4 regions of the Pantoea sp. SO10 genome follow, and region 3 is predicted to be linked to each of the others. Evidence: predicted binding sites of a transcription regulator. Region 3 holds the regulator's gene; each other region holds the start of a gene.

Region 1 (7,395 bases), 1.3 Mb from region 3:
GGTCATGTCATATTCGCCCGCTTCCAGATTGGCGGTGAGTTTCTGGCTGAAGCCAGGCGCGATGTTTTCACGCTCTTCCACCACCATCACCCCTTTCAGGATCTCCCACTCCAGCGCTTTCTGGCTGTTGTTTTTGATGATGAACTGGGTTTTACCGGCCTGCACGTTGAGCGACATCGGCTCACATTGTTTGTCCGTCACGGTGACCGTGACTTGCGGGACGGCAGCAGTAGCCGCACCGGAAAGCGCCAGCATAGCAACCAACAGCGCCTTGCGGCGGAAGCGAATCGTCATAGTGATATCCCTGTTACATGGAAGAACAGGCGCGCAATCGCACCTGATTAAATTTCAGCGTGTGGTACGTGCCGCGTTGACTGAAGGCCGGGCCGGGAAGACAAACAGCAGCAGCGCCGGCATAAGATAGGCAAGCCACACCGCCACTTCGCTTACGCTTGGCGTTTCCTGGTAACCTAAAATCCCTTCCAAAAGCGTGCCGAACACCGAGTGCGTTGAGAGCGTGTTGCTCATATCAAACGCTACATCCTGGAAGTGATTCCACAAACCGGCCTCATGGAAGGCGCGAATGGCGCCGGCGGACAACCCCGCTGCGACAAACAGAATGAACAAACTGGTCCAGCGGAAAAAGTGCGCCAGGTTCAGGCGAATGCCGCCGTAATAGAGCAAAAATCCCAGCGCCACGGCGGTTGCAAGGCCGAGCACCGCGCCGAGCGGCGGCGCATAACCCACATCTTGCGTGAACGCGGCCAGCAGGAAGAACACCGACTCCAGCCCTTCACGCGCCACCGCCAGAAACACCATCAGCACCAGCGGGAAGCCGCTGCTGCCCTGCTTCTGCAACGCCTGATCGACCGATTTTTCCAGCGTGGCTTTGATATTGCGCGAAACTTTGCGCATCCAGAACACCATCGACGTCAGGATCACCACGGCAATCACCGCGACAATGCCTTCGAACAGCTCCTGCTGTTTCTGAGGAAACTCACCGGTAGTTTCATTAATAAAGATGCCCAACGCTAAGCAGAGCGCGGCAGCGATAAATACGCCGGCCCACATGGCGGGAAACCATTGGGTACGCTGAGTGCGTTTGAGATAGCTGGCAATCAGGCTGACGATGAGCGCTGCTTCCAGACCTTCGCGCAGCATAATGAGAAAGGGAACGAACATCACCAACCTCTTGAATTTTAAGAAGGGTAAACCTTAGGTAAAAAAACGTAAAGTGCGAACGATAGTGATTATCATTACTGAAGAGAGAAATACAAGTCACTGCAGGAAATTAATTTTGTTTTGCGGATGGGGGAGCGGGTTTTAGAGGGTGCGCATTTCCGCGCACCTGGGGGTTCATCAAACACGTCGCCATCAATGGCGATAGAGGTTACTTGCTGTGGTATTGGGCTTCGGCGGCAGCAAAGCGCTGCTGTGCCGCTTCTGATGGGCCGCGACCCAGCAAGCTAAATACCACAATCGCGATACTGGCGAACGCGAAGCCTGGGATGATTTCATACAGCTCGGCGTAGCCATAATCTTTCCACAGCAATACGGTCAGCGCGCCAATCACCATACCGGCCAACGCGCCGTTACGCGTCATGCGTTTCCAGCACACGCCGAACAGCACCACCGGACCAAAGGCGGCACCGAAGCCAGCCCACGCATAGCTCACCAGACCTAACACGCGGTTTTCCGGGTTGGCAGCCAACGCGATAGCAATCAAGGCAATCACCAGCACCATCAAGCGCCCTACCCACACCAGCTCTTTCTGGCTGGCGTTTTTACGCAGGAAGCCTTTATAGAGATCCTCGGTCAGGGCGCTGGAGCACACCAGCAGCTGGCAGCTTAAGGTCGACATCACCGCGGCGAGAATCGCTGAGAGCAAGATACCGGCAATCCACGGATTGAACAGAATACGCGCCAGTTCGATAAAGATACGCTCGCCGTTCTGGCTTACGCCCGCCGCCTGATCGGGATGGTTCTCGAAGTAGGCGATACCAAAGAAGCCCACCGCCACCGCGCCACCCAGGCACAGGATCATCCAAATCATACCGATACGACGCGCGCTGCGGATGGTGTGATGCGAATCGGCCGCCATAAAGCGCGCCAGAATATGCGGCTGCCCAAAGTAGCCAAGTCCCCAACCGAGCAGCGAAATCACCGCGACAAAGTTCAGCCCTTTCAGCATATCGAGGTTTTCAAGGCTCTTCGTCCTGATCACCGCCAGTGAATCATCGAGGCCGCCGACGGCAACAATCACGATAACTGGCGTGAGAATCAGCGCAAATATCATCAGGCTGGCCTGTACGGTATCGGTCCAGCTCACCGCAAGGAAACCGCCCACCAGCGTGTAGAGAATGGTGGCAGCGGCACCTGCCCACAGCGCGGTCTGGTAATCCATACCAAAGGTACTTTCAAACAGACGCGCGCCGGCAACCACGCCAGACGCACAATAGATAGTGAAGAAGATCAGAATCACCACCGCCGAGATAACGCGCAGCAGTTTGCTGTTATCTTCGAAACGGCTGGAGAAGAAGTCTGGCAGGGTTAACGCATTATCGTGATGCTCGGTCTGCACACGCAGACGGCCCGCCACAATGCGCCAGTTCAGCCAGGCACCGATGATCAGGCCGATGGCGATCCAACTTTCGGAGATCCCGGACAGGAAAATGGCGCCCGGCAGGCCCATCAATAACCAGCCGCTCATATCGGAAGCACCCGCAGAGAGCGCGGTCACGACGCTCCCTAAACTGCGCCCGCCGAGAATATAGTCGTCGAAGCTTTTGGTTGATCGCCAGGCGATGAAACCAATTAGCACCATCCCAAGGATATACACTACAAAGGTCACCAACATCGGTGTACTTACACTCATGAGTCTCTCCACTTATTATTTGATCCATCAAGAGAAATCTTTTTGATCAGCGCTGTCGGAACGGGACAGCAGCCTGGTTTAACCGCATCCAGAGAAAGCGATTTCTCTTAAGGCGCGGTATCCTGCCGCAAAGGGTCGGCGCGCACAATGCATTTAACACAGCTGTTACACAGGTTTCACCTTCCTTCGCTTTTTTCATGCCAGCAGGTTGCGCCTGCTCACAGTTTGAGTTGCACCTTATCGGGTTCAGGAACCGTCTTGTTGCTGGCGGTTGCAACATTGGCGAGTTTCTTGCAGCAATTTTCATGCCGCATTTATCGATTTAACACTTTCGGCGGTTCAAAGCGTGCAACCGAGGTCACATTTAACCTGGTTGCACAAAGTTGCAACATAGGTGATATTGCTGCCACGCAAGCGTTGAATCACTACTTTTCGAGGACGAGGACATCATGGGAACGACTACCATGGGGGTGAAGCTGGATGAAGCCACCCGCGATCGCATTAAACTGGCGGCGCAGAAGCTTGACCGCACATCACACTGGCTGATCAAGCAGGCCATTTTTAACTATCTGGAGCAGCTGGAAGCCGGTGAATCCGTGCCTGAAATCCCGCAGTTGCTGATTGATGCCGCCGGTGATGAAAGCGTGCCCGACGAGGCGCTGCAGCCTTTCCTCGACTTCGCCGAACATATTTTACCGCAGTCAGTCAGCCGCTCAGCGATCACCGCCGCATGGCGTCGTCCGGAAACGGATGCGGTGCCAATGCTGCTGGAACAAGCGCGTCTCCCTGCCCCGCTGGCCGAGAAAACCCATCAGCTGGCTTACAGCCTTGCCGATAAATTGCGGCACCAGAAAGGTGCAACCGGCCGCGCCGGCATGGTGCAAAGCTTGCTGCAGGAGTTCTCGCTCTCCTCGCAGGAAGGCGTGGCGCTGATGTGTTTGGCGGAAGCGCTGCTGCGTATTCCGGATAAGCCGACGCGTGATGCGTTAATCCGCGACAAAATCAGCAATGGCAACTGGCAATCGCATCTTGGCCGCAGCCCGTCGATGTTTGTTAACGCCGCCACCTGGGGCTTGCTGTTTACCGGCCGTCTGGTCTCTACCCATAACGAGGCTAATCTGTCGCGCTCGCTCAATCGCATCATCGGTAAAAGCGGCGAACCGCTGATTCGTAAAGGCGTGGACATGGCGATGCGCCTGATGGGCGAGCAGTTTGTTACGGGTGAAACCATCGCCGAAGCGCTGGCCAATGCGCGCAAACTGGAAGAGAAAGGGTTCCGTTACTCATACGACATGCTGGGCGAAGCGGCGCTGACCGCCAGCGATGCCAAAGCCTATTTGGTTTCTTATCAGCAGGCGATTCACGCCATCGGCAAGGCGTCGAACGGTCGCGGTATTTATGAAGGTCCGGGCATCTCCATCAAACTGTCAGCGCTGCATCCGCGCTACAGCCGCGCGCAGTATGAGCGCGTGATGGACGAACTCTACCCGATCCTCAAATCCCTGACGCTGCTGGCGCGCTCGTATGACATCGGTATTAACATCGATGCGGAAGAAGCCGATCGCCTTGAGCTGTCGCTCGATCTGCTGGAAAAACTCTGTTTTGAACCGGAGCTGGAAGGCTGGAACGGCATCGGCTTTGTGATTCAGGCGTATCAGAAGCGCTGTCCGTTCGTGATTGATTCGCTGATTGATTTGGCGCAGCGCAGCCGTCGCCGTCTGATGATCCGCCTGGTGAAAGGCGCGTATTGGGACAGCGAAATCAAACGCGCGCAGATTGAAGGTCTGGAAGGCTATCCGGTCTATACCCGCAAGGTATACACCGACATCTCTTATCTGGCATGCGCGCGCAAACTGCTCGCGGTGCCGAACCTGATCTATCCGCAGTTTGCTACCCACAACGCGCACACGCTGGCGGCGATCTACCAGTTGGCGGGCAATAACTATTATCCAGGCCAGTACGAATTCCAGTGCCTGCACGGCATGGGTGAACCGCTGTATGAGCAGGTTGTCGGTAAAGTGGCCGATGGCAAACTGAACCGACCGTGTCGTATTTATGCGCCGGTTGGTACCCATGAAACGCTGCTGGCGTATCTGGTGCGTCGTCTGCTGGAGAACGGTGCCAATACCTCCTTCGTTAACCGCATCGCTGATAACACCTTGCCGCTGGATGAGCTGGTCGCCGATCCGGTTGACGCCGTGGAGAAGATGGGCGTCGCGGAAGGCGCGATTGGTTTACCGCATCCGAAAATCCCGCTGCCGCGCGATCTGTATGGCGCCAGGCGCGCTAACTCTGCCGGTCTGGATATGGCCAACGAACATCGTCTGGCGTCGCTCTCCAGTGCCCTGCTCAACAGCGCCAGCCAGCCGTGGATCGCCCAACCGCTGGTAGAAGGTGAATTGGGCGAAGGCGTCAGCCGCCCGGTGCTTAACCCTTCTGCACCAACAGATGTGGTGGGCAGCGTGCGTGAAGCTACCGAAGCCGAAGTCTCGGCTGCACTGGATGCGGCAGTCAATGCCGGTCCAATCTGGTTCGCGACGCCACCGCAGGAGCGTGCCGCGATTCTGGAGCGTGCCGCCGAAGCAATGGAAGGCCAGATGCAGCAGCTGATTGGCCTGCTGGTGCGTGAAGCCGGTAAAACCTACAACAACGCCATCGCCGAAGTGCGTGAAGCGGTTGATTTCCTCTACTACTACGCGGGCATGGTGCGCGACGATTTCGATAACGAAACCCATCGTCCGCTTGGTCCGGTGGTGTGCATTAGCCCGTGGAACTTCCCGCTGGCGATCTTTACCGGACAAGTTGCCGCAGCGCTGGCGGCGGGTAACAGCGTGCTGGCAAAACCGGCGGAGCAAACGCCGCTGATTGCCGCGCAGGCGGTGCACATCCTGCTGGATGCCGGCGTACCGGCTGGCGTGCTGCAACTGCTGCCGGGCCAGGGCGAAACCGTGGGTGCGCAACTGACCGGCGACGAGCGCGTGCGCGGTGTGATGTTCACCGGTTCAACCGCGGTGGCGACATTGCTGCAGCGTAATCTGGCCGGTCGTCTCGATCCTCAGGGTCGTCCGACGCCGCTGATTGCCGAAACCGGCGGCATGAACGCGATGATCGTGGATTCCTCAGCGCTAACCGAACAGGTGGTGGTGGATATCGTGGCTTCGGCCTTTGATAGCGCCGGTCAACGCTGCTCGGCGCTGCGTCTGCTGTGCGTGCAGGACGATGTGGCCGATCACACGCTGAAAATGCTGCGCGGTGCGATGGCCGAGTGCCGCATGGGCAACCCGGAACGTCTCTCGACCGACATTGGTCCGGTAATCGATGCCGAAGCGAAAGCCAACATCGAACGTCACATTCAGGCGCTGCGCAATAAGGGCTTCACCGTCTATCAGGCGGCGCAGGAGAATCCGCAGGACAGCAAAGAGTGGAACAGCGGCACCTTTATCAAGCCGACGCTGATCGAGCTGGATCAGGTAAGCGATCTGGATAAAGAGGTGTTTGGACCGGTGCTGCACGTGGTGCGTTTCTCGCGCAATAACTTGCCGCAGCTGGTGGAGCAGATTAACGCGTCGGGTTACGGCCTGACGCTCGGCGTGCATACGCGCATCGATGAAACCATCGCGCAGGTTACGGCGAGCGCTAAAGTCGGCAACCTGTATGTGAACCGCAATATGGTTGGCGCGGTCGTCGGCGTGCAGCCGTTCGGCGGCGAAGGCTTGTCGGGTACCGGTCCAAAAGCCGGCGGTCCGCTCTATCTCTATCGCCTGCTGGCCAACCGTCCAGATGGCGCGCTGCGTATCACCTTTGATCGTCAGGATGCCGAGCGCCCGGTTGATAGCACAGTGCGTGCCGAATTGATGCGTGCGCATCAGGCATTGCAGCAGTGGGCGCAGGATAAGCCAGAGCTGCTGGCGCTGTGTCAGCGTTACGACGAGCTGGCGCAGGCCGGTACGGTGCGTCTGCTGCCGGGCCCAACCGGCGAGCGCAATACCTTCACCCTGCTGCCGCGCGAACATGTGCTGTGCATCGCCGATAACGCAGAAGACGCGCTGACGCAACTGGCGGCGGTAACCAGCGTCGGCAGTCAGGCCATCTGGCAGGATGATGAGCTGCATCGTGCGCTGCGTACGTCTTTGCCTGCTGCAGTGCAAGCGCACGTCAAGCTGGTGAAGGATGCGCTGGCGGCGGAGTTTGATGCGGTGATTTATCACGGTGATGCCGATCAGCTGCGCAGCCTGTGTGAGCAGGTCGCGGCACGCGATGGCGCGATTGTCTCGGTGCAGGGCTTCGCGCGCGGCGAAACCAATCTGCTGCTGGAGCGTTTGCTCATTGAGCGTTCACTCAGCGTCAATACCGCCGCTGCGGGCGGTAATGCGAGTTTGATGACCATCGGTTAAGACGCGCAATAAAGTGCGCCGCTACAGTCAGTGCATGATTTGGTAGCGGCGCGATTCATCGCGTGAATTTTCAGGCCGCAGACTTATTCCGCTTCAACCCGATCAGCGTTGGAAACACAAACAGCG
Region 2 (7,395 bases), on a different replicon from region 3:
GGAAGTTACGGTATCCCGCTTTCGGCTCGTTTTGATACATCGTCAGCAGCGTGAAACTGGTGTCTGCGTTCGGCAGCCAGGTTATCGCTGGCGCAATCGCCATGCGCTGCTGTTTGTTGTCCTTAACGAACTCATGTTTGGTGCTGGCAATACCGTTCAGGCGGTAAAACAGCGTGTTGTCATCATTCAGCTTGCCGCCAAAATCAAACGCCGCTTCACCCAAATGCTGGTTGCCGGTGCTGAGCTGCACTTTGTGAATGCTCTGCGCGGTCGGGCGCTTGCTGGTCATGGCCACGATACCGCCCGGATTCACCTGGCCGTACAGCACAGAAGCTGGGCCGTGGATCATCTCTACGCGCTCCAGCAACCAGGGATCGATCTGCCCCGCTGCGCCCGTCTGGCCGGATAAACCGTAGCTCAGGCCATCGAGGAATTTCGGCGCATAGCGGAAACCGCGCGCGATGATCTCATCATTACGGTTGGAGTTACCGCGATAGTTGGTCAACACGCCGCTGCTGTAGCTCAGCGCATCCGCAACGGAGGCCGCAGCCAGATCGTCCATCTGCTCGCGGGTAATCACCGAAATGGATTGCGGGGTTTTGCGCAGCGGCGTCGCGGTTTTGGTGCCTGCCGCGCTCTCTTTCGCCAAGTAGCCCTGCAGCGGCGAGGTCACGCTTTCACGCGTGTCGGCGTTTACGGTAAGGGTCTCTTCGGCAGCCACGCTGAAGGCGGCTGGTGTCACCATCAAAATTGAGGCCAGAGAAAGGTACAGAGGATTGAATCTGAACTGCCGTGCCACAGCAGGTATTGCTGAATTTTTAGCTTTAACAGACATAGTTGCCATCTCTATTTCAAACTGCCTTGTAGATGAAATAATCCGTTCAGTCGCCCTCACCCAACGATAATGGCTGTAACGGATTGAAATATTAGTCTCTTGCGTTATTGACGGTCCTAATCTCCCTGCGTGACGTCCTTCACAAAATAATCCACTGAAATTACGGAGGTTTATCAGGCACGAAAAATCATATTGCAAATGTAAATCGTTATCAATAGCATTTGCATTAGCTTTGATTAAGTAAAGACAGTGAACAAAATGTGGAGATGGGTTGCAGGATGTTTCTAACAAGCGCAGAAAATACGACGCAGACGTGGTTGCCCGCCGGAACAGTTGCGCAATGGTTGCAGCAGGCCGAAATAGGAAGCGAAAGCTGGTGGCAGCGGCTTTATGCGGTCGGTACGCCGCTGGTGGAGCGAGACGAAAGCGGTCAAACGACCATGCACTTCTTCTGGCGCGATCCCGAAGGGCATTCCGCACGTTCTTCCACTGAACGAGTTTATGTCGATATTAACGGCGTCACCGATCACCACAGCGAAGCGCCAGAAAGTCTGGTGCGTGTCGGCGACAGCAACGTCTGGCATTGGTCAACAGCCATTGAATCTGACTGGCGCGGCAGTTACAGCCTGATCCCCGCCACCGCGCAGCAGTTACCGCCGCTGTTTTGTGGCGATGATGCCGAATGCCGCGCGCTGCAGCGTAAGTGGTGGATCTCGCTGATGCCGCTAGCGATCCCCGACAAATTCAATCCCACGCCGCCGTTTCTCAGCAGCCGCCGTTTTGCGCTGAGCAACGCGCACATGCCGTATGCGCCGGATCAATCGGCCTGGCGCGCGCTGGATGCCGGCATGGCCGAAACCTGGCCGGATACGCTGCAAACCCTGCAGTGGCACAGCGCGTTGCTCAACGTCACGCGCAACGTCTGGCTTTATAGCACCGGTGCAACCGCTCAGCCCGAACAGCGTCCGCTGGCAATCCTGCTCGATGGACAAAACTGGGTCTACGGTCAACCGATTTTCAGCGCGCTGGATCAGGTAACCGCCGATGGCACACTGCCGCCTGCCTGCTGGCTGTTTATCGATGTCATCAACAGCCAGCACCGCGAAGCCGAACTGCCGTGCAATGAAACCTTCTGGCAGGCGGTGCAGCAGGAACTGTTGCCGCTGGCACGCCAGCACGCGGCGTTCAGCAGCGACGCCGACCGCACGCTGGTGGCCGGGCAAAGCTATGGCGGACTCGCCGCGCTCTATGCCGGATTGCACTGGCCGCAGCGTTTTGGCCGCATTCTTACACAATCCGGCTCCTTCTGGTGGCCGCATCTGCAATACATCCGCGACTACGCCAACCGCGAGCAGCACGCGCCCGGCTTGCTACTGGAGCAGCTGCAACAGGGCGACTTACCGCCGGGCAAGCTGAAGATTTTCCAGGAAGTGGGCGATCGCGAGGCGGACATGGTGTACGTCAACCAGCAGATCGTCCCGGCGCTGCAAGCCGCAGGCCATGAATTACATTTTCGCCGCTTCGCCGGAGGGCACGATGCGTTGTGCTGGCGTGGCGGTTTGATCGACGGCTGCCGCTGGCTGCTGGCCGATTTTCTCTCCCCTACATCAACCTCTGAAGGTAACCACCATGTCTGAACAACAGAATCCGTTTGATAACGATGCGCTCGATTTTCTGGTGCTGATTAACGCGCGCCAGCAATACAGCCTGTGGCCCGCTTTTGCTTCGGTTCCGGCAGGTTGGCACAACGTGGCGGGACCGCTGACGCGCAGCGCTGCCATTGAGTTTATCGAAGCAAACTGGCACGACATGCGGCCAGCGACGCAACAGACGTCGTCTACCGCAGCTTAATTTTTTTCTTTCAATCATTTATTCCCAAATCATTCGAGCTGCAGCAAGGCGGCAAGTGCGCGAATCCCCAGGAGCTTACTGAAGTAAGTGACTGGGGTGAACGCATGCAGCCAACGCGGCTGCAGCTTGAAGGATGACGGGAATTAGACAGGAATTGTCCTTTGGCAACGTTCAACCAACCTTATCCGTTAGTCGCGGCGCAGCCCGGCATCTGGATCGCTGACAGCATTGCGCAGCAGCGCAATCAATTTACCGTGGCGCACTACAGCGTGCTGCACGGCGACATCAATCGCGCGGCGCTGGACAGCGCCATTCAGCAGGCAATGGCGGAAGCCGATACCGTGCAGGCGCGCTTCGGCCTGGATGAGCAGGGCAATCCGGCGCAGTGGTTTGGTGCACAAGCGCCGGTCGCGCCGGAATGGCACGATTTCAGCCAGCGCGGCGATGCCAGCAGCCAGGCGCACAAACTGATGCAGGCCGATCTCGCTGCCGATCTGCCCGCCGACGGCGACAAACCGCTCTATCGTCACGCGCTGATGCGCATCGGCGACGGCAGCTGGCTGTGGTATCAGCGCTATCACCATTTGCTGGTAGATGGCTTCAGCTTTGAAGCGCTGACTCAACGCGTCGCAGCGATCTACGCCGCCCTTTGCGCCGGCGAAGCGCCCGCGCCCTCGCCGTTTACCCCGTTCACCACGGTGATTGAAGAGATTCAGCAGTGGCAGGATTCGCCAGCTTTTGCCCGCTCCGCCAGCCACTGGCAAAGTTACGCAGCGGATTTGCCGGAAACCCTGACGCTTGCCAGTGAAAACATCAGCGATCCCGGCGATCGCCCGATCAGCTGTCAGGTAACGCTGCCGCAACTGACCACGCTGCGTCAGCAGCAACCACTCGCCGACAGCAGCGAAGGCGATATCGTCAGCGCGCTGTTGGTGGCCTATCTGGCGCGCTTCAGTAATTGCCAACGTTTGTCGATTGGCTTCCCGTTTATGCGCCGCATGGGTTCGGCGGCGATTTCTGCCCTCGGTCCGGTGGTCAACGTGTTGCCGCTGATTTTCAGCGTCAGCGATGAGATGACCTTGCCGATGCTGGTGCAGCAGGTGCAAGGCGAAATCCGCAAAGCGCGCCGTCATCAGCGTTATGAAGCGGAACAGCTGCGCCGCGATCTTGGTCTGGTCGGCAGCAGCCAGGCACTGTATGGTCCGGTGATAAACGTCAAGGTTTACCACGACGATCTGCAATTCGATGGCCATGCAGCCCCAACGCACACGCTGGCGATGGGCCCGGTCGACGATCTCGAGTTCGAAGTTGGCTTCCGCGCTGGCGCATTGCAGCTGACGCTGGTGGCAAACCCGCGCCGCTACGAGGCACAAACGCTACAACGTCACGCCGAGCGCATCAGCTACTTGCTCACGCAATTCGCGGCGGATGCCAACACGCAAATCGGCGCGCTGTCACTGCTGGCGCCACAGGAACAGATCGATCTGCAACGCTGGTCGACCGGACCAACCATCGTGCCGCCCGCCGATACCCACACCATCGTCGATATCCTGCTGCAAGCCGCTGAGCACTACGGCGAGCAAACCGCGGTGGTGTGCGGCGATCGCAGCCTGAGCTATCGCCAGTTAGCCGATCGCGCGATGCAACTGGCGCATCTGCTGATTGCGCGCGGTTTACAAGCAGACGACGTGGTGGCGATTGGCATTCCGCGCTCGGTGGATTCGCTGGTAGCGATGTTCGGCGTGCTGGCGAGCGGCGCGGCTTATATGCCGCTCGATCTCGACTATCCGCGCGAACGCCTGGCGCTGATGTGCGATGACGCGCAGCCGAAGCTGCTGCTGACGCACTCCAGCACGCTGGCGCAAATGCCGGAGTTAACGCATCTGCTGATCGATCAGATTGCGTTGAGCACCCTTTCCACCGCACGACCCGATACCCAACTGTGCGGCGACGATCTGGCCTACATGATCTACACCTCAGGATCGACCGGCCGCCCGAAAGGCGTGATGAGCACCCATCAAGGTTTGCTCAATCTGTTCCTTTCGCACCGCGAGCATCTGTTTGGCCCGGCGATTGCGCGCTTTAGCGCCAGCAGCCCGCGCCGCATGCGCGCCGGTCACACCGCCTCCTTCTCGTTCGATTCTTCATGGGAACCGCTGTTTTGCATGCTGATGGGCTGCGAGCTGAATATCTTCGACGAAGAGCTGCGCCGCGACGCGTGGGGCCTGATTCAGCAGATGAACGCGGTGCCGGTCGATTTGCTGGATATCACGCCGTCGTTCTTCTCGCAGATGATCGACAGCGGCCTGCTGGAAGCCGATAACCATCGTCCCTCTTTCGTCATGATTGGTGGTGAAGCGGCCACGCCAACGTTGTGGAAGCTGATGCAGCAACAGCAGCAGATGGAGATCCACAACTATTACGGCCCATCGGAATACACCATCGATACGCTCGGTGCCAGCGTCATGGCGTCACCGCAGCCGGTGATTGGTCGTCCGGTGGGCAACAGCGAAGTCTATTTGCTGGATAACCAGTTGCGTCAGGTGCCAATTGGTTCTGCTGGCGAGCTGTATATCGCCGGAACCGGCATCGCGCGCGGTTATCTGCGTCGTCCCGATCTCACCAGCGGACGCTTTGTCGCTAATCCCTTCCGCGACGGCGATGTGATGTACCGCAGCGGCGACCTGATGCGCTGGCGTCAGGATGGACAGCTGGCGTTTATTGGCCGTACCGATCACCAGATTAAAGTGCGCGGTTTCCGCGTCGAACTCGGTGAAGTGGAAAATGCGCTGGTGGCGCTGCCGGAAGTCAGCACCGCCGTGGTGATCGCCGAAGTAATGGGCGCCACGCATCGCCTGATTGGTTACTGCTCGGTGCAGGATGATGCGCTGCGCGCCGATGCCGATCTCAACGCCCGTTTGCTGGCGCAGCTCGCCACGCAGCTGCCGGATTACATGGTGCCTGCGGTGTTGATGGTGCTGGACGAATTGCCGCTCAACGTTAATGGCAAGATTGATCGTCAGGCGTTGCCGAAGCCGCAACAGGCGCAGCAAAGTCAAAGTCGCGCCGCCAGCACGCCGCAGGAGCAGCTGATTTGCCACGCGATTGCCAGTCTGCTGGGGCTAGAGAGCGTTGGCGCGGAAGATGATTTCTTCGCGCTCGGCGGCGACAGCATCTCAGCAATGGGGCTCAGCACCGCCGCGCGTCGCGCTGGCTATCTGTTGCGTCCACGCGAAATCTTTGCCGAACGTACCGCTGCACGCATGGCGCGGGGTTTGCAGCCGCTGGCACAACACCACACCGGCGCGCGCGTCGCGCAACAGGGCGCGATTGGCGGCTTGCCGATTCTGCACTGGTTCAACGCCCAGGCGGGCATCAATGCGCGCTTTGCTCACGGCGTGCTGCTGTCGGTGCCGCCGCAGTTGCAGCTCGCACAGGTAAAACAACTGATCGATCAGCTGGCGCAGGCGCATCCGGCGCTCAACGCCTTTACGCGCGGCGATCAGCTGATTGTCGGCGAAGCGCTGACGACGCGCCCTGCCCGCGTGCGTGCGCTGGAGGTGCAGGACCGCGACCAAGCAGCGGAACGGGCGTTCCGCCAGGATGCTGAGGCGCTCGACCCGGCTAACGGCGCGCTGCTGCACGCCACGCTGCTGCAGCAAGATGGCGCCAGCTGTGGGTTGGTGTTAACGCTGCATCACCTAATTGTCGATGGCGTCTCGTGGCGCGTATTGCTGGAAGAACTGCAACAGGCCGGTGACGCGCTGCTCAATAACACGCCGCTGGTGATCCCCGCCGAGGAAACCTCGCTGCACGACTGGTCTGCCGCGCTGCTGGCGAACCTTGCGGCGCGCGCCAGCGAGTTACCGTTCTGGCAACAGATGCTGACGGAACCGCTGCCGCTTGTTGGGCAACGGGCGATTCAGTCCGGCGATCGCCAACAGCATCAACGCACGCTGCTGGATGCCTCAACCACGCACGCGCTGCTCAACACGCTGCCGCAGTACTATCGCGCCACCAGCGAAGAGCTGCTGCTGACCTTGTTGACCCTCGCTCTGCGCCAGCTCAACGGCAGCGCACAGCAGCGCGTCACGCTGGAATCGCATGGCCGTGCCGAACTACATGCGCAGCAGGATCTGGCGCGCACCGTCGGCTGGCTGACGTCCGAATTCCCGCTGCTGCTGCCGTTGCCAGAAAATCCACATGCGCCGCTCAATGAGTGCGTACGCGCGGTGAAAGCGGTACTGCGTGCGGTGCCGGATCGCGGTATTGGCTACGGGCAGCTGCGCTGGCTCGATGCACATCGCGGCGTGACGCTGGAAAAATTGGCGGCACAACACGCGCCGCAGGTGTTGTTTAACTACCTCGGGCGCTTCACACAACGCAGCGGTGTCTGGACGCCACAGCGCACCGCGCAACAGTTCCGTGACACTTTCGCGGTATTGCAGGATGACGCGCTGCCGCTGCAACACGCGCTGGAGCTCAACGTCTTCGTTGAGGAGCAGCCTAACGCGGCGCAGCTGGCGCTGAACTGGAGCTGGGCGAACGGCGTGCTCAACGCCGAAGCGATTGCCGATTTACATCAGGCAATGGCCGCTGCCGCGCAGGCGCTGATCGTGCTGGCCCAGCAGCAACCGCAGCACGCCGCCAACACGCTGGTGGCTGCCGAGGTGGCGCTGGAAGGTGTCGATGACGCGCTGTTGCAACAG
Region 3 (7,395 bases):
GTTGGCGTCAGGGAAGGCGCTGGAGTATGATGTCGCGCTAAAAATTTGCCACGGATATTTTTTCGCCGTGGTCGGGCCGATAATGTTTTAATCGCGCAGCGCCTTTCCGCCGTTCGCGCCCACTCAGTTTTACAAACCATGGCAAAAGAACAGACAGACCGCACTACGCTTGATCTCTTCGCAGACGAGCGGCGTCCTGGTCGCCCGAAAACCAGCCCGCTGACGCGTGATGAACAGTTACGCATCAACAAACGCAATCAGCTCAAGCGCGATAAAGTGCGTGGGCTGCGTCGTGTTGAGCTGAAGATGTCGAGCGAGGCGGTTGACGCCCTCAGCACGCTGGCCGATCAGCAAAACATCAGTCGCAGCGAATTGATTGAACAAATGCTGCTGGCACAGCTCAAACTGTCGTAACGCGCGAAGACCGCACGCTGGAACACAAAGTCACGGCTTTATACGTTCCGCACTTTTTACCGGTCTGCTATTATTCGCATAACTGTGCAGTCAACTGACTTACTTTCACAATCAGGATTTAAGAGGTTACCTAACCCATGGCAATCGTAGGCATTTTCTTCGGCAGCGATACCGGCAACACTGAAAACATTGCAAAGATGATCCAGAAACAACTGGGTAAAGATGTCGCCGAAGTGCATGACATTGCTAAGAGCACCAAAGAAGATCTCGAAGCGTTCGACATCCTGCTGCTGGGTATCCCAACCTGGTATTACGGCGAAGCGCAGTGTGACTGGGATGATTTCTTCCCGACGCTGGAAGAGATTGATTTCAATGGCAAGCTGGTAGCGCTGTTTGGTTGTGGCGATCAGGAAGATTACGCCGAGTACTTCTGTGATGCGATGGGCACTATTCGTGACATCATTGAGCCGAATGGTGCGGTGATCGTCGGTCACTGGCCAACCGAAGGCTATCACTTCGAAGCCTCTAAAGGCCTGGCCGATGACAAAAACTTCCTTGGTTTGGCCATTGACGAAGACCGTCAGCCGGAATTGACCAACGAACGCGTTGAGAAGTGGGTGAAGCAGATCTTTGATGAGCTGCAGCTGAAAGAGATTATTGAAGCTTAATTCCCTGCTCAGCCCGATGTGCGCACTGCCTCACATCGGGTAACGGAATTTCCTATAAAAATAATAGCTACGGTTTTTTAACTTTTCCCCGCAAATCTGTAGAATACCCGCAATGGTCATCCGCTTATTCCTCTGGCAGTAGAATGAGGCTGAGTGAAATGGAATCCAAAACCCAAGCGTCTTGAAGACGTTAGTGACGATATCCTTACAACCTTTGGTGATTAAGGACGTTGCCTTGGTTTTCATTTCACTGCTTGAGTTCTATAATGAGACGCAAATGAGAATGCGCGTTGACCTAAACATTCAAGGCCCCTGCGCCGCAAGTGATTAGCAAAGTAACAGGACAATATCCGCATGACTGACAACAACTCCGCATTGAAGAAGGCTGGCCTGAAAGTCACGCTACCCAGACTGAAAATTCTGGAAGTGCTTCAGGGACCCGGCCCAGAGTCCCATCACGTCAGTGCGGAAGATTTGTATAAGCGCCTGATTGATATGGGCGAAGAGATTGGTCTGGCAACGGTGTATCGCGTTCTTAACCAGTTTGACGACGCGGGCATCGTAACCCGTCACAACTTCGAAGGCGGTAAATCTGTCTTCGAACTGACTCAGCAGCATCACCACGATCACTTGATCTGCCTGGATTGTGGCAAAGTTATCGAATTCAGCGATGAATCAATCGAAACGCGTCAGCGTGAAATTGCCACTCGCCACGGCATTAAGCTCAGCAACCACAGCCTGTACCTGTACGGTCATTGTGCTCTGGGAGACTGCCGCGAAGACGATACGCTCCACGATAAGTAATTGAGTGTGCTATGCAGTATAAAAAAACCGGCGCTTGAGCCGGTTTTTTTATGCCTGTAATCAGGCGACAAGCGTTTCCTGCAGGTAGCGCCAGCGCGGAATGGCGGTGCTGCAATCCAATACCGCCAGTGAAATGCGGCTCTGATTGATGCCGTTCATCATCTGTAATTCACGATACTGAATCGTCACTTCCTCGCTTTGCTGCGAGATGATGGCGTGCTCACTGGTGGCAATGCGCATGCCTTCACGCTGCCCCTGTAACTGGCGAAACAGCACTTCCATTTCATTGAGGTCCAATCGTTTGCCTTGCGGCGTGACCATTTTGAACTCGGGATGAAAGTGCGATAAAAACAGATCAATGCTGTCGTCACTGCCTTCCGCCTGATTGAAAATACGTTCAATAAGCTGATGTAAAACCACCACGCTATGCCTGGCTTCCTGGGCGAGAGTTGTCATTTTTTTTCCTTAGATAAGCCGCAGAGCACCGTCTGAGAGCGCATAGCCTACCTGAAAAAAAGTTTTTCACACTGCCAAATGGGTTAATTTTTCTAAAGTCAGAATAGTCGCAAATAGGGAATTAATGGCTCGTTGAGGGCGTGCAGCATAAAAGGTCGTATCTGGCCAAATAGAGATAATAAAAAAGGGCGATTGCTCGCCCTTTCATGATCTTATCGTGCTCGCGACTAAAAATATTAATCGCCGATTTTTGCCCAGGTGTCACGCAAACCCACGGTGCGGTTAAACACCAGCCTGGAGGGCTGTGAATAGACGCTATCAGCACAGAAATAGCCTTCGCGTTCGAACTGGTACGGTGCCATCGGATCGGCTGCACGTAAGCCAGGCTCAACGAAGCCCTGTTTGATTTCCAGTGAGTTTGGGTTGATGGTGGTGAGGAAATCCTCAGCCGCGCCCGGATTTGGCACACTGAACAGACGATCGTACAGGCGGAATTCCGCTGGCAGCGCGTGGATTGCAGAAACCCAATGGATAACGCCTTTCACTTTACGGCCATCGGCCGGATCTTTGCTCAGCGTATCAACGTCACAAGTGCAATAAATGCAGGTGATATTGCCTTCATCATCCTTCGCCACACGTTCGGCACGGATCACGTAAGCATTACGCAGACGCACTTCTTTACCCAGCACCAAACGCTTGTACTGCTTGTTGGCTTCTTCACGGAAGTCAGCGCGATCGATCCACACTTCACGGCTGAATGGCACTTCACGCGTGCCCATCTCCGGTTTGTTCGGATGATTCGGCATAGTGATGATCTCATCGTGACCTGCAGGCAGGTTCTCGATCACCACTTTCAACGGATCCATTACCGCCATCGCACGCGGTGCGTTTTCATTGAGATCGTCACGAATGCACGATTCCAGTGAAGCCATCTCCACGATATTGTCCTGTTTGGTCACACCAATACGGCGGCAGAACTCACGGATAGAAGCGGCGCTATAGCCACGACGACGCAGACCCGAAACGGTTAGCATGCGCGGATCGTCCCAGCCTTCTACCACCTTCTCGCTCACCAGCTGAGTCAGTTTACGCTTCGACATCACCGCATATTCCAGATTCAGGCGTGAGAACTCGTACTGACGCGGATGAACCGGAATGGTGATGTTATCCAGCACCCAATCATACAGACGACGGTTATCCTGGAACTCCAACGTGCAGAGAGAGTGCGTAATGCCTTCGATCGCATCCGAAATGCAATGAGTGAAGTCGTACATCGGGTAGATGCACCACTTGCTGCCGGTCTGATGGTGATCGGCAAACTTAATGCGGTACAGCACCGGATCGCGCATCACGATAAAGCTGGACGCCATGTCGATTTTGGCACGCAGACAGGCTTTGCCCTCTTCGAAACCGCCATCGCGCATCTTCTCGAACAGCGCCAGGTTTTCTTCCACGCTGCGATCGCGGTATGGGCTGTTTTTACCCGGCGCCGTCAGTGAACCGCGATACTCACGGATCTCATCCGCCGACAGTTCATCAACGTAAGCCAGACCTTTGTTGATCAGCTCAACCGCATAGTTGAACAGTTGGTCGAAGTAGTCTGAGGAGTAACGAATGTTGCCGCTCCACTCAAAGCCCAGCCATTGCACGTCACGCTTAATGGATTCGACAAACTCCAGATCTTCTTTAACTGGGTTAGTGTCGTCGAAACGCAGATTGCACTGACCTTGATAGTCTTGCGCGATACCAAAGTTCAGGCAGATAGATTTCGCATGGCCAATATGCAGATAACCATTGGGCTCAGGCGGGAAACGGGTATGCACACTGTTGTGCTTACCGCTCGCCAAATCTTCGTCGATGATCTGACGAATAAAATTCGTTGGGCGGGCTTCAGCCTCACTCATCTCAAAATCCTCAAAAACTATAACGGGTGATTTGTACCACGAAGTAACGGAGTATGATCCACAAAGCGCAGGAGGGAAACAACCGTTTGTTGGTCGTTTTAAAACAAAAAAGGCAGGAATCGCTTCCTGCCTTCTGGCTCAATCACAAGGACTTAGCCTTTAACCTCGTACAGCGGGGTTTCGCCTGCAACCACTGAACCGGTTGCCAGTAAATTCAGACCAGCGAAATCATCGCTATTGCTGACCACAACCGGACTGATCATCGAGCGGGCGTTGGCATTGAGGAAGTCCAGATCCATTTCCAGGATTGGCTGACCTGCAGTGACCGTTGCGCCCTCTTCAACCAGACGCGTGAAGCCTTTACCTTCCAGCGCTACTGTATCCAGCCCCATATGTACCACGATCTCGACGCCGTTTTCCGCCTCAAGGCAGAACGCATGGTTGGTGTTGAAGATCTTCACCACAGTTCCGGCGGTTGGCGCAACCACGGTTTTGCCGGTTGGCTTGATGGCCAGACCATCACCGACTGCCTTGCTGGCGAATGCTTCGTCAGGCACATTTTCCAGCGCAACGATGTCACCGGTTACTGGCGCCAGCAGCGTAGCGATCACGGCTTTTTCGCTGTTCAGCACCGCCTGCGGTTTTACTGCAGCAGCAGGAGCAGCCGTTGACGCCGCGGCAGATGCCGCAACCGGACCTTTGCTCAGTACGGTTTTCATCGCTGTTGCAATGCTTTCCGCCTGCGTACCGACAATAACCTGTACGCTCTGCTTGTTCAGACGAATCACACCTGAAGCACCGAGACGTTTAGCGACACCTTCATTAACCTGCGCGGAATCTTTAACGTTCAGACGTAGACGTGTGATACACGCATCGATGTTGGTCAGGTTTTCTGAGCCACCTACCGCCGCAATATAACGACGCGCCAGAGATTCAGTTTGGCTTTCACCGTTGCCGCTGTTATCGACATTGACGTCATAACCATCGGTTTCATCGCCCGCAGAGAGTTCGCGGCCCGGCGTCATCAGGTTGAATTTCTGGATGGTGAAGCGGAATACCACGTAGTAGATAACGAAGAACACCAGACCTTGTGGGATCAGCATCCACCAGTGCACCGCCAGCGGGTTACGCGTTGACAGCACCATATCCACCAGACCCGCACTGAAGCCGAAACCGGCAATCCACTGCATGCTCGCGGCGATGAATACAGAAAGACCGGTCAGTGCCGCGTGAATCACATACAGCACCGGCGCCACGAACATAAAGGAGAATTCCAGCGGTTCAGTGATACCCGTAAAGAAGGCGGCAAAGGCCGCCGCCAGCATAATGCCGCCGACTTTGGCGCGGTTTTCCGGGCGGGCGCAGTGGTAAATTGCCAGCGCTGCACCTGGAAGACCAAACATCATGATTGGGAAGAAGCCCGCCTGATAACGACCGGTGATGCCAGGGATACCTGTACCTTCAGCGATAGACTGCGCGCCGCCAAGAAATTTAGGAATATCGTTGATACCGGCAACATCGAACCAGAATACCGAGTTCAATGCGTGGTGTAAGCCAACAGGAATCAGCAGACGGTTAAAGAAGGCGTAGATGCCCGCACCGACGGAACCCAGCTTCTGAATATGCTCACCAAAACTTACCAGTCCACCGAAAATGATCGGCCAGATATACATCAGAATGAACGCAACCAGGATCATCAGGAACGATACAAGGATCGGCACCAGACGGCGACCGCTAAAGAAGGACAACGCTTTTGGCAGTTCAACATGACTAAAGCGGTTATAGACTTCAGCAGAAAGAATCCCGACAAGAATGCCAACAAACTGGTTATTAATTTTACCGAAGGCAGCGGGAACTTGCTCCACCGGCATCTTCTGAATCATTGCCACCGCTGCCGGAGAACAGAGTGTGGTCACAACAAGAAAGCCGACAAAACCGGTTAACGCTGCAGCGCCGTCTTTATCTTTTGACATACCGTATGCAACACCAATGGCAAACAGCACTGGCATATTGTCGATGATTGCCGAACCGGATTTGATCAACAGTGCTGCCAGCGCATTGCCTGCGCCCCAGCTATCTGGATCGATCCAGTATCCAACGCCCATCAAGATTGCCGCTGCCGGCAGAGTCGCTACCGGCACCATAAGCGCGCGGCCGACCTTTTGCAGATATCCTAGAATACTCACCTTATTCTCCCCCTATGAGACTGGCGTTTTGCCGTGGCGCAGGTTGATTTTATTATCCCGTCGCCCGGTACCTTGATGACACTTTTCACCACGAGGCGCAGTGTAAAGATAAATTAATTCGCCTCGCAAATTAAAACCATTATAACTGTGACTTTAATCACCAAAATGGTGGTTTGATAATGCGAAATGCTAGCCAGCACCACAAACTTATTTTATGATAAAAAATATCGAGTTGCACTTATCCCTGGTGGCTACGCTTAAACGCATTACGCTTAAGGGCAAAACTGTCAGAGAAACGGCAACTCCACATTTCCAATCTTAATTGAGGTGAAGACATGAGACTGATCCCTTTGGCCACACCGACCCAAGTGGGTAAATGGGCTGCACGCCACATTGTTAACCGCATTAATGCGTTTAAGCCTAGCGCAGAGCGTCCCTTCGTGCTGGGTCTGCCAACCGGTGGAACACCGCTGGAAGCTTACAAGCACCTGATCGATATGCACAAAGCGGGCCAGGTTAGTTTCAAGCACGTCGTCACCTTCAACATGGATGAGTACGTTGGCCTGCCAAAAGAGCATCCGGAAAGTTACCACAGTTTCATGTACCGTAACTTTTTCGATCATGTTGATATTCAACAGCAAAATATCAATCTTCTGAATGGTAATGCCGAAGATATTGACGCAGAATGTCGCCAATACGAAGAGAAGATCCGCGCTTACGGCAAAATTAACCTGTTTATGGGCGGCGTGGGTAACGATGGTCACATCGCCTTTAACGAACCGGCTTCTTCCCTCTCCTCACGTACCCGCATCAAAACCCTGACGCACGATACGCGCATTGCAAACTCACGCTTCTTTAATGGTGATGTGGATCAGGTGCCGAAATACGCCCTGACGGTTGGTGTCGGTACGCTGCTGGATGCTGAAGAAGTGATGATTCTGGTTACCGGCCACCTGAAAGCGC
Region 4 (7,395 bases), 600 kb from region 3:
GCGGGCGCCAACACCGACGATGGCCTCGCGCTGGCGTTAGCATTGGCCTCCAGGTCGCTGTCGCTGGAACTGATTACCACTGTGACCGGCAACACGCCGAGCGCGGTGGGTGCGCAGGTTGCGAAAGATCTGCTGCAGCGGCTGGGACGCAACATTCCTGTGGTGCAGGGCGCGCTGCAGGCGCTGCGTGAAGATCCTGCGCCGTGGCGTGCGCGTCTTGATAACGTTGCTGATGAAAAGCTCGGTGAACTGTGGCGCGGCGTTCGTCAACCGCAGCGTATTCCGGCGGATGGACATGATGCGGCTGGCGTAATGGGCCAACTGATTTGTGACAATCCCGGCGAGTTTACGCTGGTAGCCATTGGCCCGTTGACCAATGTGGCGCTGGCACTGCAGCGTTATCCAGAGATGGCTGAATCGGTGGCAGAGATTGTGATTATGGGCGGCGTGTTCGCGCTGGATGATTACATCAAAGACACCAATTTTGGCCTCGATCCGGAAGCCGCGCATCAGGTGCTGCACAGCGGTGCTGCCATCACGCTGGTACCGATGGACGCCACCACGCAAACCCTGATGACGCAGCAGGATCTCACGCGGCTGACCGCTAACGATCATCCGTTGCCGCAGTTTGTGCGCGAGACGTTACGGCCGTGGATCGATTATTCGATCCGCACCCGTCATCTGCCAGGTTGCTGGATACATGATGCGCTGGTGGTGGCGTGGCTGCTGAATCAGCGTGTCGCCGACGGCGTGGATTATCATGTGGATATTGAGCTGCGACCTGGCGCCACGCGCGGCAAAAGCTGGCGTTATCGCACGCCGCTGCGGCTGGATATTGGCGTGCCACCGCAGACCGGCGCCTTGGTGCATGTGATTCAAACCGTTAATAATGCGCTGCTGCTCGAGATGATCGAAAAGGCATTTAATCAGTTATAAAACCCTTGACTGCACCTGCCGTAACGGCGCGATAAAACGTGCCGTTACAGGATATTGCCTCCATCAATGACACGTTTTTTTACACCGCGCATCACTCGCTGACAATTCCCGCCACAGTCCGCCTTTCTGACATGCTATATACAAATAGTTAACAAATTAGTAACCCGTGAAATTATTCGCGCGGTAACTTCTACTATAAATCCGGCCAACGAACCGGAAGCTCATCAGACAGGATACCAACATGTTCAACTGGACTGCGACCCAGCGCAACGTGGCTTTTGCCAGTTTCGCGAGCTGGACGCTGGATGCGTTCGACTTCTTCATCTTAGTGTTTGTCCTCAGCGATCTTGCCCAGTATTTCCATACCAGCGTCTCCGATGTTTCCCTCGCCATCATGCTCACGCTCGCCGTGCGTCCGATCGGCGCGCTGTTGTTTGGTCGGCTGGCGGAGAAGTATGGCCGCCGACCGATTTTGATGCTCAATATCGTGATGTTCTCGGCGTTTGAGCTGCTGTCGGCGTGGTCGCCCACCTTCACGGCGTTCCTCGGTTTCCGCGTGATTTACGGCGTGGCGATGGGGGGGATTTGGGGCGTGGCGTCGTCGCTGGCGCTGGAAACCATTCCGGATCGCTCGCGCGGCTTGATGTCCGGCATCTTCCAGGCTGGTTATCCGTGCGGCTATCTGCTGGCGTCGGTGATTTTTGGTTTGTTCTTCGAAACGGTCGGCTGGCGCGGCATGTTCCTGATTGGCGCGTTGCCGATTCTGCTGCTGCCGTTTATCTACTTCAAAGTGCCGGAATCGCCGGTGTGGCTGGCGGCGCGCGAGCGGAAAGAGAGCAATGCGCTGCTGCCGATTATCCGCCAGCACTGGAAAATCTGTATCTATATGGTGCTGCTGATGGCCTGCTTTAACTTCTTCAGCCACGGTACGCAGGATCTCTATCCCACCTTCCTGAAAGTGCAGCATCAGTTTGATCCGCACACCGTCAGCATCATTGCCATCAGCTACAACATCGCGGCGATGCTGGGCGGCATTACCTTTGGTGCATTGTCCGAGCGCATTGGCCGCAAGCGCGCGATTATTCTGGCGTCATTCCTCGCGCTGCCGGTGTTGCCGCTGTGGGCCTTCTCCAGCGGTTCATGGATGATCGGTATCGGCGCGTTTCTGATGCAGTTTATGGTGCAGGGCGCGTGGGGCGTGGTGCCGACCTATCTTACCGAACTGGTGCCCGCCAATGCGCGCGCGGTGCTGCCGGGCTTTGTCTATCAGCTGGGGAATCTGATCGCCTCCGTGAATGCAACGCTGCAGTCGCGTATCGCCGAGGCGCACGGCGGCAATTATGGTTTGGGTATGGCGATTGTCGCCGGAACGGTGGCGGTGCTGATTTGCGTGTTAGTGGCCTTTGGTCGCGAGACGCGCGGCATCGAAATCTCCGGTGCTGCCGCGCGCGAGTCGTCTTAAAGCGCCTCGCAGACGTCAACCCATTTCGCCGCGGTGAGTTCCGCCATGCGCTGCGGCGAAATGCGCACCGCGCTATGAATCGATCCGGCTGCGGGCAGCACTTCATCAAAGCTGCGCAGCGACACATCGCAATAGACGGTAAGCGGATTTTCCAGCCCGAACGGGCAAACGCCGCCGACCGGATGTCCGGTCCAGTTCACCACCTCATCCACGCTTAACATGCGCGCCTTAGCGCCGAGCGCAGCTTTCAGCTTGCGGTTGTCGAGACGCGCATCGCCGCGCGTAACGATCAGCACGATGGCATCTTTCACTTTCAGCGACAGGGTTTTGGCGATTTGCCCAGGCTGAACGCCATGAACGCGTGCGGCCAGCTCAACGGTGGCGGTGCTTTCCGGCATCTCGATGATGTCGATATCCGGTGCATGTTCGGCAAAGAAGTGCCGTACCGACTCCAGGCTCATTGTTATCTCCGGTAAAAACAGAGCCGAAAAAATGCCATAAGCCTGGAAAAGTGTAAACGGGAGAAAAGGAGAATCTGTAACAGAATGCGCGGGTGCTACACCGCTTTTAACGTGCAGTTACCGCAACGTTCTACATCGGGGATACGATAGCGCTGGCAGCAGCTGCGTCGTTCCATTTCGCCATTACGTGGGATCATGGTGCGATACAGCGGATTATCGCTGCCATCGAGCAGGGATTTGCTGAAAAATAGCGCCTGTTCCAGCTGCAAAATCGTCTCTTCTGGCAACTGGTTTTTCAATTCACCAAGGAACCAGTAAAACGAAAAGCCCATGTTGTTCCAGATAAGCTTCGCATTGATATCACCATGCTGCGTCATGCCGTTAACCGCCGGAATCAGGCATTGCTGAATCAGGCGATCGATACGCTGCTGGGCATGGAGGTAGCGCGCATCCTCATCTTCCTGCATATCCAGCCAGAAAGCGCACGGATGGCCGTTTTCGTGAAACTCAACGTGAATCAGATGCGGCGAGCAGTTCAGCGCACGCGGTTCCTGCAATAACGCCATCATTAGCGGTGGCAGCAGCAGGCCAAAATACCACTGCGCCCATAGCGACTGCAGCGGCTTAGCTTCCTGCTGCACATCAGGATGATCGCGATAGAGATAGTCGCTGTAGCGCTGCGTCAGGCGGCGATAGTGAAGCGGATTAGACCACTCGGCCAGGGTTAACGTCCCGGCGGGTGCCGGCTGGCCAAGCTTGAGGTTATCCAGCATGTAGCTGCGTTGATCGCGCATCAGATCTTCCAGCGCGCTCGCTAAACTGCGATCGCTCTGCATAAAGATCAGTGGATGCTCGCTGAAGCGATGATCCTGACGCGTGATGATGGTCATGCCGGTCCTGAGTGATAACGGGAATCGAGAGACAAATGATAATCGTTCCCAGCATTTTGAACAACATTTCTGCACATGCATCTGTTAACGCACATTTTCGTCGCGACACGATTTATCGCGCAATAAATTGCGCCGCGACGAGGTGTGCGTTGGGTAATGACGAGGCTTTATATCAGTTCATTACTCGCCTGCGTCAATTTCGGCAAATCTTCCCACGCCAGAATAGTGTTACGTCCCTGATTTTTCGCCACATACAGCGCGCGGTCAGCATTAGCGACTGCCTGGTCAAAATCGTCAGCAAAGATGGGCGCGATGCCAGCGCTGATGGTGACGTGCGTCGAGACTTTCTCATTGAAGCGGTGCGGAATTTCTAAATCCACCACGTACTGACGAATGCGTTCAGCCAGTTTCATTGCGATTGAGGCGTTTACATTGGTCATCAGCACGAGAAACTCTTCGCCGCCGTAGCGTGTGACCACATCGCGCGAACGTACCGCGTCGCGGATCGCCACGGACACGCGCGCCAGCGCCTGATCGCCCATCGCATGGCCGTAATTGTCGTTGTAGGCTTTGAAGTGGTCGATATCCAGCAGCAGCACAAAGTGGCTGCCGGCGTGGTTTTCCAGAATGGTATCAAGGCGATTCTTCAATCCACGGCGGTTGTACAGGCCGGTAAGCGGATCGAGCATGCTCAAATCGCTGAAGCTCTCTTTTTCCTCGTACAGCTGGCTCACCAGCCGACGGGTAAAAGTATCGAAGCGACGACGCATTAAATGGTGCAGTGAAAAGCCGATTAATGGCAGCGTAATGGTGAACAAGATCATCATTAAATGCTGACCATCATCCAATAACAGCACGGTTAATACCGGCGGTGTGATGTGTAAACAGAATGCAATCAAATAATCACTCAGCGCAATGGCACTGATAAAGAACACGCTTAACAGGCTGATAATTAAAAAGCTGCCATCAAAATAGTAAACCAGATGATATCTGTGGTTAATATGCCACGCCCACAGCGCACCCAAAATAAAAGCCACAGGATTTAATAGCGGTAATTTTTGTTTTGACGCCATTAAGCAAATAACCAGCAGCGTGGAGCTGAAGCCCGCTACAACGTCCACCGGCAGCGAGCGTATTGGGCTATCGCTGCCTAAAATCGGCAGCAGGCAAAAAAGCGAAACGGCGACATTAAGAAACAGAAATAGCATCAGCGACAGCCGATATTTACTCTGTTTCAACTCATCATAAGATTGTAATTTCATTATTATTCTCGTGACAGCCCTGATATATCAAAGCGCTACCCGCAAGTAATAGTTTACCTACCCGGATAGAGAGCACGTTATTGTTGTGTTAGCGATATTGTTATCGGCGGCAATTTAACATTTTCCAGTAATTCTGTCATCCGGCATGGCTTGCGACAAAAATTCGCTGCAAGATGAGAAATATTGTCATATGATAATGCGAATGTTTATCATTTGAGGGTTGCGCGATGATCATGGCGATAATGGCCGCCTGCGGACTATGGGGCGTGAGCTGGGTAATGGGTAAACGTCTGGATAGCGGCTGGGGCGTGTTATTACCCTGCGCGGCGATGCCGGTTTTCGCGTTATGGGAACCGAGTTTCAGTCAATGGCGAGTAGTGATGATTGTGGCGTTGCTGCTGACCGTGGTGATGCTGTTTCACCATCGCCTGCGTCACTATCTGTTGCTGCCATCTTGTCTGGCATTGGCGGGCGGCTTAGCGGCGGTGTCGGTCAATTTCCACGTTATCTGATCAAATCGCAGAAACGACAACATCACGCTGAGAGCGTGAAGTTCGTTGAAAAATCTTTCGGGGGATTTACTGCTCGAAAGGAGTGACAACTGTTGGTGCGAAGGGAGGGACTTGAACCCTCACGTCCGTAAGAACACTAACACCTGAAGCTAGCGCGTCTACCAATTCCGCCACCATCGCATCTTAGTTGTCTGTTTATATCGTCGCATTGGTGCGAAGGGAGGGACTTGAACCCTCACGTCCGTAAGAACACTAACACCTGAAGCTAGCGCGTCTACCAATTCCGCCACCATCGCTCAGTGCGCAGATATAAACTGTGTGATTTTAGTTTGGTGCGAAGGGAGGGACTTGAACCCTCACGTCCGTAAGGACACTAACACCTGAAGCTAGCGCGTCTACCAATTCCGCCACCATCGCAAACTAACAACACCCTAAAGTATTGCTAACCACGGAGGCGCATTTTAGAGATTTTACTCATTGCGTCAACACATATTTCGCGACGGCAAAACGATCGCTGTAAAAAGCAACGTTTCTGCCGCCGCGCTGCTGTTAACGCGTTTTGGCACCGCGACCGTATACGGCGCGATAGACTTTGAAGCGTCCGGTTTGTGCCAGCACTTCGTGATTGCCAAAGGTTTCATCCAGAATCTGTGGATACGGCAGGAAGGCGTTAGCCACGATACGCAGTTCGCCGCCGCTGTTCAGATGCTTAAGCGCACCGCGAATCAGCGTGTTAGCCGCTTCAAGGCTGGTTTGCAGGCCATCGTGGAACGGCGGGTTGGAGATGATCATATCGAAACGGCCGGTAACGTCAGAGAAAACGTTACTGGCAAACACTTCACCCTCCAGTTCATTGGCGGCCAGCGTGGCTTTACTCGCTTCAATCGCAGCAGCATGCACATCGCACAGCCACAGACGCACGCGCGGCGACACTTTCGCCATCACCGTTGCCAGCACACCGCTGCCACAACCGATATCCAGCACTTTGCCACGGAAATGCGGCGTCAGCGTGGAGAGCAGCAGATCGCTGCCGATATCCAGACCATCACGGCTGAACACGCCCGGCAAGGTATGGATGGTGAGATCCTCGAGCTGATAAGTATGGCCGTAGCTGCTGGCATCAAAGGTTGGCTGCTTATCGAGACGACCGTGATACAGGCCACAACGACGCGCGCTATCAACTTTCTCCAGCGTCGCCCACGCTTCCAGCATGCCTTCGGCGCTGCGCACGCCGCTGCGGTTTTCACCCACCACGAAGATATCGCAGCCTACCGGCAGCAAAGAGAGCAGGTTTTGCAGCTGGTACTGCGCTTCGGGTTTGTTCTTCGACCAGTAATAAACCAGCGTATCGCAGCCTTCAACATCGGCAGCGGTTGCAACCATGCTGTAAACCGCACGTTCACCAAGGCGATGGCTAAGGTTCTGCCAGTGATGATATTGCTGGGTATGCACGCGGCTCGACGCGGTTTCTAGCTGGGCGGGCAGGTCATCCTGCAGGTCGCCAGCAAACAGAACGTTGCGGGCGGTAAATTCATCACTGTGGCGCAGAATCACTTCGCTGGCCGGGGTAAAAGCAGACATGGAGCACTCCTGTTAAATCAGAGCGACGATTATATACACGTCATACTTCAAGTTACAGGTGCGTTGGCTGCTCTCGCTCACCCGAATCACTTACCTGAAGTAAGCTCATCGGGCTTCACTCGTTTGCCGCCTTCCTCTAACTCGAATTATTTTGTGTAGGGTGCTTTGTTGGCGCATGTTCGATGGGTTTGCTAGCATAGCGTCGCATTCTGGCAGCATAACGGGTAATAGCATGAGCACAAGGCGCGACTGGCTTCTACAGCAAATGGGGATTACGCAGTATCAGCTGCG

The links. The regulator Fur, encoded in region 3, represses iron uptake genes when iron is present. The targets are predictions, from matches to a motif close to ATAATAATGAGAACNACTATCAA.
Region 1: efeU (iron uptake transporter permease EfeU) is a predicted target of Fur. The motif match lies at 1,241-1,263, and genes of this name have one in related genera.
Region 2: fes (enterochelin esterase) is a predicted target of Fur. The motif match lies at 1,034-1,056, and genes of this name have one in related genera.
Region 4: fhuF (siderophore-iron reductase FhuF) is a predicted target of Fur. The motif match lies at 3,785-3,807, and genes of this name have one in related genera.

Annotation. Positions count from the first base shown of each region.
Region 1 covers NZ_CP040095.1:2,498,673-2,506,067, forward strand. The annotation lists gene efeO (iron uptake system protein EfeO) at 1-294, opposite strand, end outside; gene efeU (iron uptake transporter permease EfeU) at 349-1,182, opposite strand; gene putP (sodium/proline symporter PutP) at 1,391-2,875, opposite strand; gene putA (trifunctional transcriptional regulator/proline dehydrogenase/L-glutamate gamma-semialdehyde dehydrogenase) at 3,325-7,269, shown strand; gene FCN45_RS11640 (acyltransferase family protein) at 7,340-7,395, opposite strand, start outside.
Region 2 covers NZ_CP040096.1:488,143-495,537, reverse strand. The annotation lists gene FCN45_RS21760 (TonB-dependent siderophore receptor) at 1-835, opposite strand, end outside; gene fes (enterochelin esterase) at 1,114-2,472, shown strand; gene FCN45_RS21750 (MbtH family protein) at 2,465-2,686, shown strand; gene FCN45_RS21745 (non-ribosomal peptide synthetase) at 2,848-7,395, shown strand, end outside.
Region 3 covers NZ_CP040095.1:1,242,329-1,249,723, reverse strand. The annotation lists gene ybfE (LexA regulated protein) at 139-414, shown strand; gene fldA (flavodoxin FldA) at 552-1,082, shown strand; gene fur (ferric iron uptake transcriptional regulator) at 1,437-1,886, shown strand; gene FCN45_RS05735 (hypothetical protein) at 1,947-2,342, opposite strand; gene glnS (glutamine--tRNA ligase) at 2,579-4,246, opposite strand; gene nagE (N-acetylglucosamine-specific PTS transporter subunit IIBC) at 4,399-6,426, opposite strand; gene nagB (glucosamine-6-phosphate deaminase) at 6,768-7,395, shown strand, end outside.
Region 4 covers NZ_CP040095.1:642,407-649,801, forward strand. The annotation lists gene FCN45_RS02910 (nucleoside hydrolase) at 1-936, shown strand, start outside; gene FCN45_RS02915 (MFS transporter) at 1,178-2,398, shown strand; gene FCN45_RS02920 (YbaK/EbsC family protein) at 2,395-2,859, opposite strand; gene fhuF (siderophore-iron reductase FhuF) at 2,955-3,749, opposite strand; gene FCN45_RS02930 (diguanylate cyclase) at 3,917-5,011, opposite strand; gene FCN45_RS02935 (DUF1435 domain-containing protein) at 5,239-5,523, shown strand; tRNA gene FCN45_RS02940 (tRNA-Leu) at 5,617-5,703, opposite strand; tRNA gene FCN45_RS02945 (tRNA-Leu) at 5,733-5,819, opposite strand; tRNA gene FCN45_RS02950 (tRNA-Leu) at 5,854-5,940, opposite strand; gene rsmC (16S rRNA (guanine(1207)-N(2))-methyltransferase RsmC) at 6,073-7,104, opposite strand; gene FCN45_RS02960 (DNA polymerase III subunit psi) at 7,337-7,395, shown strand, end outside.